DNA from 2 places in the Arthrobacter saudimassiliensis genome. Region 1 is predicted to be linked to the other one. Evidence: predicted binding sites of a transcription regulator. Region 1 holds the regulator's gene; the other holds the start of a gene.

Region 1 (4,827 bases):
GTGGGCCTGCTGGGCCCCAACGGAGCCGGAAAGTCCACTCTGCTGAGCCTGCTGACCGGACTGCGCCAGCCGGACCGCGGAACGGTGGAGCTCTTCGGGCGGGATCCCAGGACTCCGCAGGCCCGCCGGGCCCTGGGCACCACGCCCCAGGCCACCTCGGTCCCTGCAACCCTGCGGGTGCGCGAGACCGTGGACTTCGTCGCGGCCCACTATCCCGACCCCGTTCCGACGGCGGAGCTGCTGGAGCGGTTCGGCCTCGCCGCGGCCGCCGGAAAGCAATGCGGCGGCCTGTCGGGCGGACAGCAGCGGCGGCTGCTGGTGGCCCTGGCCCTCGTGGGCCGGCCCCGGCTGGTGGTCCTGGACGAACCGACCACCGGACTGGACGTCGAGGCACGGGAGAACCTGTGGGAGCAGCTCGCCGCCTACCGGGCCGGCGGAGGAACCCTGCTGATCACCAGCCACTATCTGGACGAAATCCAGACCCTCGCGGGGCGGGTGGTCGTCGTCAATGACGGCGCGGTCATCGCCGACGGCAACGTGGACGAGATCCGCAGCCGGGTCAGCGTCAGCCGCGTATCCTTCCATACCTCCCTTTCCGCAGAGGCCTTCCGGACCTGGCCCGGCACCGCCGCCGTCAACGTCACGGCGTCCGGCGCCACCACCATCGTCAGCCATGACGCCGACGAAACAGTGCGCATGCTGGTCGGCAGGGGCGCCGACTTCCGCGGCCTGGAGGTCCACGCCGCCAGCCTGGAGGAGGCCTTCGTGGCCCTTACCCATTCCACCTCCGGCCGGGAAACGCCGCCGGCACCGGATGCCGGCACCCCGGCAGGACCCTCAGCGGAAAGGCACGTCGGATGAGCACCTCCCCTGCCCTGCAGAACAACAGCTCGCAGCTGCACCTGGTCCGTGTCCATACCCGGGCGCAGGTCCTGGAGCAGCTGAGGATTCCCGTGGCCGTGCTCTCCTCCACGGTCTTCCCCACCCTGGCGCTGGTGTTCTTTGTGCTGCCGCAGACCGCCGTGACCTCCAACCCGGTCGCCTCGCTGATGTCGATTGCCCAGCTGGCGGTGTTCGGCGTGATGAGCGCCTTCCTGTTCAACTACGGGATCGGAGTCGCGGAGGACCGGGCCAACCCGTGGAGCAGCTACGTGCGCACCCTGCCGGTCGGCGCGCTGCCGCCGACGGTCGCGCGGGCGCTCACCGCCATGATGTTCGCCTTCTTTGCCCTCATCCCCGTGTTGGTGGTGGGTGCCACGACGACGGCGGGCATGGACCTGTACACCGACGGAACCCTGCCCTGGTGGCGGGTGCCCCTGGCCGTGGGGGTCTGGCTGGTCTGCGGGCTGCCGTTCCTGTGCCTTGGCCTGCTGATCGGCTATCTCTGCACCTCAAAGGTGGCGATCGCTCTCACGCAGGTGGTGTTCTTTCCGCTCGCGTTCGCCGGCGGCATGATGCTGCCGCCGGAGATCTTCTCTCCGGGGCTGGACACGTTTTCGCGGTTCCTTCCCTCGCGGGCAGCGCGGGACCTGTCCGTGTCGGCCCTCTCCGGGGAACCGTTTGAACCGGCAGCGCTGGCCTGCTTCCTTGCCTGGACGCTGCTGCTGGGCGCCGGCGCGGTCTGGGCCAACCGGCGGGACCAGGGCCGGCGCTTCCGCTGACCGGCGCACCCGGGGTGCGGGCTCCGCCTCAGAGCGAGGCCGCGTAGCCGTTCGCGTAGTCCCGTGACTGGGGCTTGCCGGCCGGCAGCGCCCGCAGCCGGCTGTGCCGCTGGACCAGCGAGACCAGTCCCAGCGGTTTGAACGCCGCCGAGGCGGGCGGGCGCTGCCCGCGGGCCAGGGGCACGACGTCGCCGCCGAGCCCTGCGGCGAAGATCCTGCCCAGGTCCGGCTGGCGCTGCTGGGCCTGGTCGAGTTCGGCCGACAGCTCCTCCACCTGGGCGCGCAGCCCCCGAACCTCTTTTTCCAGCTCCATGATCCGCTTGATCCCCTCGAGGGAGACGCCCTCCTGGGAGAGCCGCTGGACCTGCCGGAGCATCTCGATGTCGCGCTGCGAGTAGCGGCGGGCGCGGCCCGGTGCCCGCGACGGGCTGACGATGCCCATCCGGTCATACTGCCGGAGGGTCTGCGGGTGCATCTCCGCCAGCTCGGCCGCGACCGAGATGACGAAGATCGGCGCGTTTGCGTCGATGGCCACAGGATCCTCCTTTACGACGTCGGCTGTGGGGTGTGATCAGTGATCATAGGTCAAAGCGCCGGTTCCCGGGCGGAAGCCGGTTCCGGACTCACAGGCGTGCCTTGGCCGCCAGGGAGGCCCGGGGGTTCTCGCCCGTGGTGGCCCGGGCGAAGGCCTCGACGGCATCCTTCGCCTCCTTGCTCAGGTTCTGCGGGACCGCGACGTCCACGGTGACCAGCAGGTCGCCGGTGGCCTTGGCGGTCTTCACTCCGCGCCCCTTCACCCGCAGCGTCCGGCCCGACGGCGTTCCCGCCGGCACGCGCAGCCGCACGGTGTCTCCGCTGAGGGTGGGCACCTCGATGGTCGCGCCGAGCGCGGCCTCGGGGAAGCTCACCGGAACGTGGATGCGGATGTCGTTGCCGTCGCGCTTGAAGAAGTCGTGCGGCGTCACGTGGACGGTGACCATGAGGTCGCCTGCGCCGGCGGGCCCGGGCTGGCCCTTGCCCCGGACGCGGATGGTCTGGCCGTCCCTGACGCCGGCCGGAACACGCACCTCGATGACTTCGCCCGAGGGCTCCCGCAGGCCGATGACCGTGCCGTTGATGGAGCCGGCGAAGGAAATCGTGGTGGTCGCCGTCCGGTCCGCGCCCTTGGTGGGCGGAGCCTGGCCGAAGCCGCCACCGAAGCCTCCGCCGCCGCCGAAGAGGTCGGCGAACTCCGGCGGGATGTTGCTGCCGCCGGTGCTGAAGGTGGTGCGCCGGGAGCCTCCGCGCGGCCCGGCGCCCTGGCCGAACAGGCCGCCGAACAGGTCCTCGAACCCGCCGGCTCCCGCTCCTGCGCCCGGTCCGCCGGCACCGCCGGCGCTGAAGCGGGCGCCGCTGCCCATGGCACGGATGGCGTCGTACTGCTGGCGTTCCTCGGCGTCGGAAAGGACCGAATAGGCCTCGGAGACGTCCTTGAACATGCGTTCCGCGGAGGCGTCGTTCTGGTTCTGGTCCGGGTGGTACTTCCGGGCCAGCTTCCGATATGCCTTTTTGATGTCCGATTCGGAGGCATCCTTGGGGACGCCCAGAATCTTGTAGAAATCCTTGTCGACCCAGTCCTGGCTAGCCAATGGCGTCCCTTTCTCGTTCCAGTCTCCAGTCCGTGCCCGGCGGGGCACGGAAGGCCCGGGGCGCCTGCCGCCCCGGGCCCTGCCGCTACTGCTCCGGTACTGAGACCACAACCTGGGCCGCGCGCAGCACGCGGTCCCCGGCCTTGTAGCCGATCCGCAGGATCTGCGTCACGGTGTCGGACTGCACGTCCGCGCTCTGCTGCTGCATCAGCGCCTCGTGGATGTTCGGATCGAACTCGACTCCGGTCTCGTCGATCCGGGTCAGCCCGAACGTGCCCAGCGCGCTCTCCAGCTTCTTGGCGATCGCGGCGAAGGGCCCCTCCGCCAGGTCGCCGTGCTGCCGGGCGGCCTCGATGTCGTCCAGGGTCGGCAGGAGGGCGTTGATCACGCCGATCACGGCCATCTCCCGGGCGACGTCGCGGTCACGCTCCACCCGCCGGCGGTAGTTCACGTACTCGGCCTGCAGGCGCAGCAGGTCCCCGCGCAGCTCCTCCGCCTCCGGGGAGCCGGCCGCCTGCGGGGCGTCCGGAACCTCGGCGCTGTTCAGGATCTGCTCCGCCTGCGACAGGGCGTCACCGTCAGCCCCCTGGCCCGGTGCGGGGTTCTCCGCACCGGCCGGCTGCGAGGCCGCGTCGTCAGGGGTGCCGCGGGGCTCGTCGGAACCCGGCTCCGGGTTCGCGCCGTTGTCCTGCGCCATGGCTACTTCTTCTCTTCGTCGTCGACGACTTCGGCATCCACGATGTCCTCATCGCCTGCGGACGCGGAATCCGTTCCGGCTCCGGCGCCGCCGGCGGCACCGGCGCCCGGGGCGTCGGCCTGTGCGGAGGCGTAGATCGCTTCGCCGAGCTTGGTCTGCGAGGCCTGCAGCTTGTCGAAGGCGCTCTTGACCTCGTCATCGTTGTCGGTTCCGGCGAGGGCCGTCTTCAGGGCGTCGACGTCGGCCTTGACCTCGGTCTTGACGTCCTCGGGCAGCTTGTCGTCGTTGTCCGTGAGCAGCTTGTCCACGGAGTAGGCCAGCTGCTCGGCGGAGTTGCGGACGTCGGCTGCCTCGCGGCGCTTCTTGTCCTCGGCTGCGTGCTCCTCGGCCTCGCGGACCATGCGGTCGATGTCCTCCTTGGAGAGCGAGGACCCGCCGGTGATGGTCATGGACTGCTCGGCGCCGGTGCCCTTGTCCTTGGCGGACACGTGCACGATGCCGTTGGCGTCGATGTCGAAGGTGACCTCGATCTGCGGGACGCCGCGCGGCGCCGGGGCGATGCCGGTCAGCTCGAAGGTGCCCAGCGGCTTGTTGTCGCGGGTGAACTCGCGCTCGCCCTGGAAGACCTGGATCGCCACGGACGGCTGGTTGTCGTCGGCGGTGGTGAAGGTCTCGCTGCGCTTGGTCGGGATGGCCGTGTTGCGCTCGATCAGCTTGGTCATCACCCCGCCCTTGGTCTCAATGCCCAGGGACAGCGGGGTGACGTCGATCAGCAGCACGTCCTTGCGCTCGCCCTTCAGCACGCCGGCCTGCAGGGCTGCGCCCACGGCCACGACCTCGT
Region 2 (4,827 bases), 120 kb from region 1:
GCCCTCGAAGACCACGCGGCCGCCGTCATGCCCCGCACCGGGGCCGAGGTCGATGATCCAGTCGGCGTGGGCCATCACCGCCTGGTGGTGCTCAATCACGATCACGGTGCGTCCCGAGTCCACCAGCCGGTCCAGCAGGGCCAGCAGCTGCTCGACGTCGGCCAGATGCAGCCCGGTCGTGGGCTCGTCCAGGACGTAGATGTCGCCCTTTTCGGCCATCTGCGCGGCCAGCTTCAGCCGCTGCCGCTCGCCGCCGGAGAGCGTGGTCAGCGGCTGCCCGAGGTGCAGGTAGCCGAGCCCGACGTCGGCGAGCCGGTCGAGCACCTTCCGCGCCGCGGGCGTGCGCGCGTCCCCGGCGCCGAAGAACTCCCGGGCCTCGGTGACCGGCATGGCCAGCACCTCGGCGATGTTGCGCCCGCCCAGGGTGAACTCCAGCACGGCCGGCTGGAAGCGCCGGCCCTGGCAGTCCTCGCAGGTCGATTCGACCGTGGCCATGACGCCCAGGTCGGTGTAGATGACTCCGGCGCCGTTGCAGGCCGGGCAGGCGCCCTCCGAGTTGGAGCTGAACAGGGCCGGCTTAACGCCGTTGGCCTTGGCGAAGGCCTTGCGGATCGGCTCCAGCAGGCCGGTGTAGGTGGCGGGGTTGGACCGCCGGGACCCCTTGATGGGCCCCTGGTCCACCAGGACCACGCCGTCGCGTTTCGCCACGGAGCCGTTGATCAGCGAGCTCTTGCCCGATCCGGCCACACCGGTGAGGACGCAGAACACTCCCAGCGGAATGTCGACGTCGATGTCCTTGAGGTTGTGGGCCGAGGCGCCGCGGACCTCGAGCGCACCGGTCGCGGACCGGACCGTGTCCTTGAGCGTGGCCCGGTCATCCAGGTGCCGCCCGGTGAGGGTGCCGCTGCGGCGCAGGCCCTCGACGGTGCCTTCGAAGCAGACCGTGCCGCCGGCGCCGCCGGCGCCCGGGCCGAGGTCCACCACGTGGTCGGCGATCGCGATGGTCTCCGGCTTGTGCTCGACGACGAGCACGGTGTTGCCCTTGTCGCGCAGCTGTTCCAGCAGCCGGTTCATCCGCTGGATGTCGTGCGGGTGCAGGCCGACGGTCGGTTCGTCGAAGACGTAGGTGACGTCGGTCAGCGAGGAGCCCAGGTGCCGGATCATCTTGGTGCGCTGGGCCTCGCCGCCGGAGAGCGTGCCGGCGGGCCGGTCCAGGGACAGGTAGCCGAGGCCGATCTCGGCGAAGGAGTCGAACAGGTGCCGCAGCCCGGCCAGCAGCGGGCCCACCGAGGGCTCGTCCAGGTCCCGAACCCACTGGGCGAGGTCGCTGATCTGCATGGCGCACGCGTCGGCGATGGAGATGCCGCGGATCTTCGAGGAGCGGGCCTCGGGTGAGAGCCGGGTGCCGCCACAGTCCGGGCAGGTGGTGAAGGTGACCGCCCGGTCGACGAAGGCGCGGATGTGCGGCTGCATGGCCTCGCGGTCCTTGGACAGCATGGACTTCTGGATCTTCGGGATCAGGCCCTCATACGTGACGTTGATGCCGTCGGCCTTGACCTTGGTGGGTTCCCGGTAGAGCAGGTCGTGCAGCTCGCGCTTGGTGTAGCGGCCCAGCGGCTTGTCCATGTCGAAGAAGCCGGAGCCGGAGAAGATCCGCCCGTACCAGCCGTCCATGCTGTAGCCGGGCACCAGCAGGGCGCCCCCGCTGAGGGACCTGCCGGCGTCGAACAGGGCGGTGAGGTCGAAGTCGGTGACCGCGCCCATGCCCTCGCACCGGGGGCACATGCCGCCGAGCCGGTTGAACACCGCCTTTTCCGCCTTCGTTTTGCCGCCGCGTTCGACGGTGATGGCCCCGCTGGCCCGCACCGAGGGAACGTTGAAGGAATAGGCGTTGGGCGAACCGATCTGCGGCTGCCCCAGGCGGCTGAACAGGATGCGCAGCATGGCGTTGGCATCCGTGGCGGTGCCCACGGTGGAGCGCGGGTTGGCGCCCATCCGTTCCTGGTCCACCAGGATGGCAGTGGTCAGTCCTTCCAGCCGGTCCACCTCGGGGCGGGCCAGGGCGGGCATGAAGCCCTGCAGGAAGGCGCTGTAGGTCTCATTGATCAGTCGGCGGGATTCGGCGGCGATCGTGTCGAACACCAGCGAGCTCTTTCCGGACCCGGACACGCCGGTGAAGACCGTCAGCGCCCGCTTGGGAATCTCCACGGTGACGTCCTTGAGGTTGTTCACGCGGGCGCCCTGCACCCGGATGACGTCCCGGCCGCGGCCTGCGGCCGGTGCCTGGACCGCAGGCTCCTCCGTTGCCGTGCTGCGCTCCATGGCTTCTCCCCTCTCGGCTGCCGACGGCCGAAATCCTGCCATGGGCAGCAAGCGGGTGTCCATGTCCCTGCGGACAGGTCCTGACCGCTTTAGGGCCCGCGGACGCCGGTCCGCGGGCCCGATGCCCTGTGGGGCTAAGCGTTGGCTGCCTCCATCTTCCGGTTGGAGGATCCGGCAGCGGCGGCGCCGCCGTCGGCCTCCGCCTTCAGCGCCGGCGCCGCGCCGGCGTCGGCGGCCGAACCGGACTGCACCTCGATGCGCCGCGGGCGGGCCTTCTCGCTGACCGGGATCACGACGTTGAGGACGCCGTTGTCATAGTGCGCGGTGATGTTCGCGGTGTCGATTTCCCGGCCCAGGCTGAGCTGGCGCAGGAAGGAGCCTCCCTCCCGTTCCCGGTTCAGCCACTGCACGCCTTCGCCGCCGTGCAGGGTGCGTTCGGCGCGGATGGTCAGCAGCTGGCCGTCGACGTCGATGTCCACGGAGCCGGGGTCCACGCCGGGCAGGTCCACGCTGAGCACGTACCGGTTCTCTTCACGGTAAAGGTCCATGGGCATCCCGCGCAGGGTTTCGCGGCGCATGGCCTGGGCAAAGCGGTCCAGTTCGCGGATGGGATCGAATCGGTCCAAAACAATCAACTCCTTCAACTCGCAGTCGATGAAGCATCGTGCTGATGGGTCTTCGCCGAAGTTGAGTTGGCTTCGCTCAACTTCGTCGGTAGATTAGCACTTGCATCTGGAGAGTGCTAACTCGCCAGTTCCCGTCTTTCATTCGCCCACGCTGTGGAAGGTAGGTCACCGTGTCCGTTCCGATGCCGGCTGCCGGCGGGCAGTCCGCACGCATCCGTTTCGCCGCTGTGCGCGGCTCCCTATCCGTGCTTCGGCGGTTTGCCGGCCCTGCCGGAGTCCGTGCCCTGCGGCAGTGGTGGCACCAGGCCTCCACGGAGGCGCGCGCACGGGCAGCGGCCGGTGCAGCGTCGACGGCCTGGCTCACCGCTGCGGCGCTGGGGCTGTTCTCCGGCGGCGCGTCGTCGCTGCCCCTGGGGCTGGCGCTGATCTACCTCACCGGCATCGCCCTGCTGGTGCTGGTCTGGCTGGCCTTCGGCCGGGTGCGGCAGGCTGCGGAAAGACGCGCCCGCCGCGATGAGGCACAGGCGCTGCGGACCTTCCTGGAAGCGACCTCGGCGGCGCGCGAGGAGTTCCTCTCCGCCCTGGTCCCCGCAGGCGCGACCGGGACGCCCGAGGTGCAGCGGGCGCTGGCGCCGTCCCGGGCGGCATCTGCGGCGGCGCCGCGGACGCAGCTGCTCCCGGTGCCGGCGGCAACGGCACCCGCGGTGACGGCGACGCGCGGCCCGGACACCGGGTCCGGCCCGCGCCCCGGGGCCGTTCTCTCGCCGGTGAAATCAGCGATCCGCAAGAACGCCGTGCGCAAGAGCCGCCCGGCCGGGAGCACCGGGCTCACCCGCGCCGATCTGGACCGGGCGGCCTGACCTGCGGGCCGGCCCCCGCTACCTGCCGCGGCCGGCGATCCGGGCCACGAGCCGCTGCGGGCCGCGGGCGCCGAGGGCGGCCAGCACCTTGTAGCGCCTGGAGGGAATCGAAATCGCCTTGCCGGCGTCGGCGTCGGCGAGCGCTTCGCGGACCACGCGGGGAGCGTCCAGCCACATCCAGTTCGGATACACGGACTTGTCCATCTGCATGCGCTGATGGAACTCGGTGTGCACGAACCCGGGACAGACTGCGGTGACGTTGATGCCGCGGCCCCGGTAGTGGATGTTGGCCCAGCGGCTGAAGCTGATCACCCAGGCCTTGGCGGCGCTGTAGGTGCCGCGCGGCAGGAACCCGGCCACGGAGGCGACATTGAGGATGGTGCCGCCGCCGGCGGCGAGCATGCTGTTGATCGCAGCGTGGGAGAGCTGCAGCGGAGCGGACACCAAGACGTTGAGGTGGTCGACCTCGTCCTGCAGGGGGTTCGCGTGGAAGTCGTTTTTCAGCCCGTAGCCGGCGTTGTTGACCAGGATGCCGATGTCCGGCCGGGCCACGCGGGCGGCGACGGCCGCCACGCCGTCGGCCGTCGCCAGGTCGGCGGCCAGCCATTCCGTGGGCACCTGCCATGTCGCTGCCAGCTCCTCCGCCGTTTCCTTCAGCCGGGCTTCGTTGCGGCCGGTCAGGACCACTGCGTGCCCGCGCTCGGCCAGCTGACGGGCGAACTCACTGCCCAGTCCGGAGGTGGCTCCGGTGACAAGTGCTGTTTTTCTCATGGGTTACACCTTTGCCGGTGCCGGAAGCTTTGGCAACGATCGTTCACGGCGTCCTTGAACCCCGGGCGGGCGGCTCCTAGCGTGTGGATGGTGGACGGGACGCAGCGGTATCGGGACCGGCACGACGCCGGCCGGCAGCTGGCCGCGGCACTGCAGCCCTGGCGGCGAACGCCGGGCCTGCTGGTGCTCGGCCTGCCGCGCGGGGGCGTTCCGGTGGCGGCGGAGGCGGCGTCCGGCCTCGACGCGCC

What was found. The regulator HspR, encoded in region 1, represses chaperone genes until heat shock. The targets are predictions, from matches to a motif close to AAGTTGAGTCNNNNNGACTCAACTT.
Region 2: the regulator HspR is predicted to act here: its motif matches at 3,007-3,031, upstream of AC5RV6_RS03905 (Hsp20/alpha crystallin family protein).

The regions. Positions count from the first base shown of each region.
Region 1 is NZ_JBNHFX010000001.1:726,306-731,132, forward strand. Features, by position in the region: gene AC5RV6_RS03320 (ABC transporter ATP-binding protein) at 1-861, shown strand, start outside; gene AC5RV6_RS03325 (ABC transporter permease) at 858-1,661, shown strand; gene AC5RV6_RS03330 (heat shock protein transcriptional repressor HspR) at 1,690-2,196, opposite strand; gene AC5RV6_RS03335 (DnaJ C-terminal domain-containing protein) at 2,285-3,289, opposite strand; gene AC5RV6_RS03340 (nucleotide exchange factor GrpE) at 3,375-3,986, opposite strand; gene dnaK (molecular chaperone DnaK) at 3,989-4,827, opposite strand, start outside.
Region 2 is NZ_JBNHFX010000001.1:842,711-847,537, forward strand. Features, by position in the region: gene AC5RV6_RS03900 (ATP-binding cassette domain-containing protein) at 1-2,322, opposite strand, end outside; gene AC5RV6_RS03905 (Hsp20/alpha crystallin family protein) at 2,457-2,948, opposite strand; gene AC5RV6_RS03910 (hypothetical protein) at 3,119-3,808, shown strand; gene AC5RV6_RS03915 (SDR family NAD(P)-dependent oxidoreductase) at 3,827-4,579, opposite strand; gene AC5RV6_RS03920 (phosphoribosyltransferase) at 4,670-4,827, shown strand, end outside.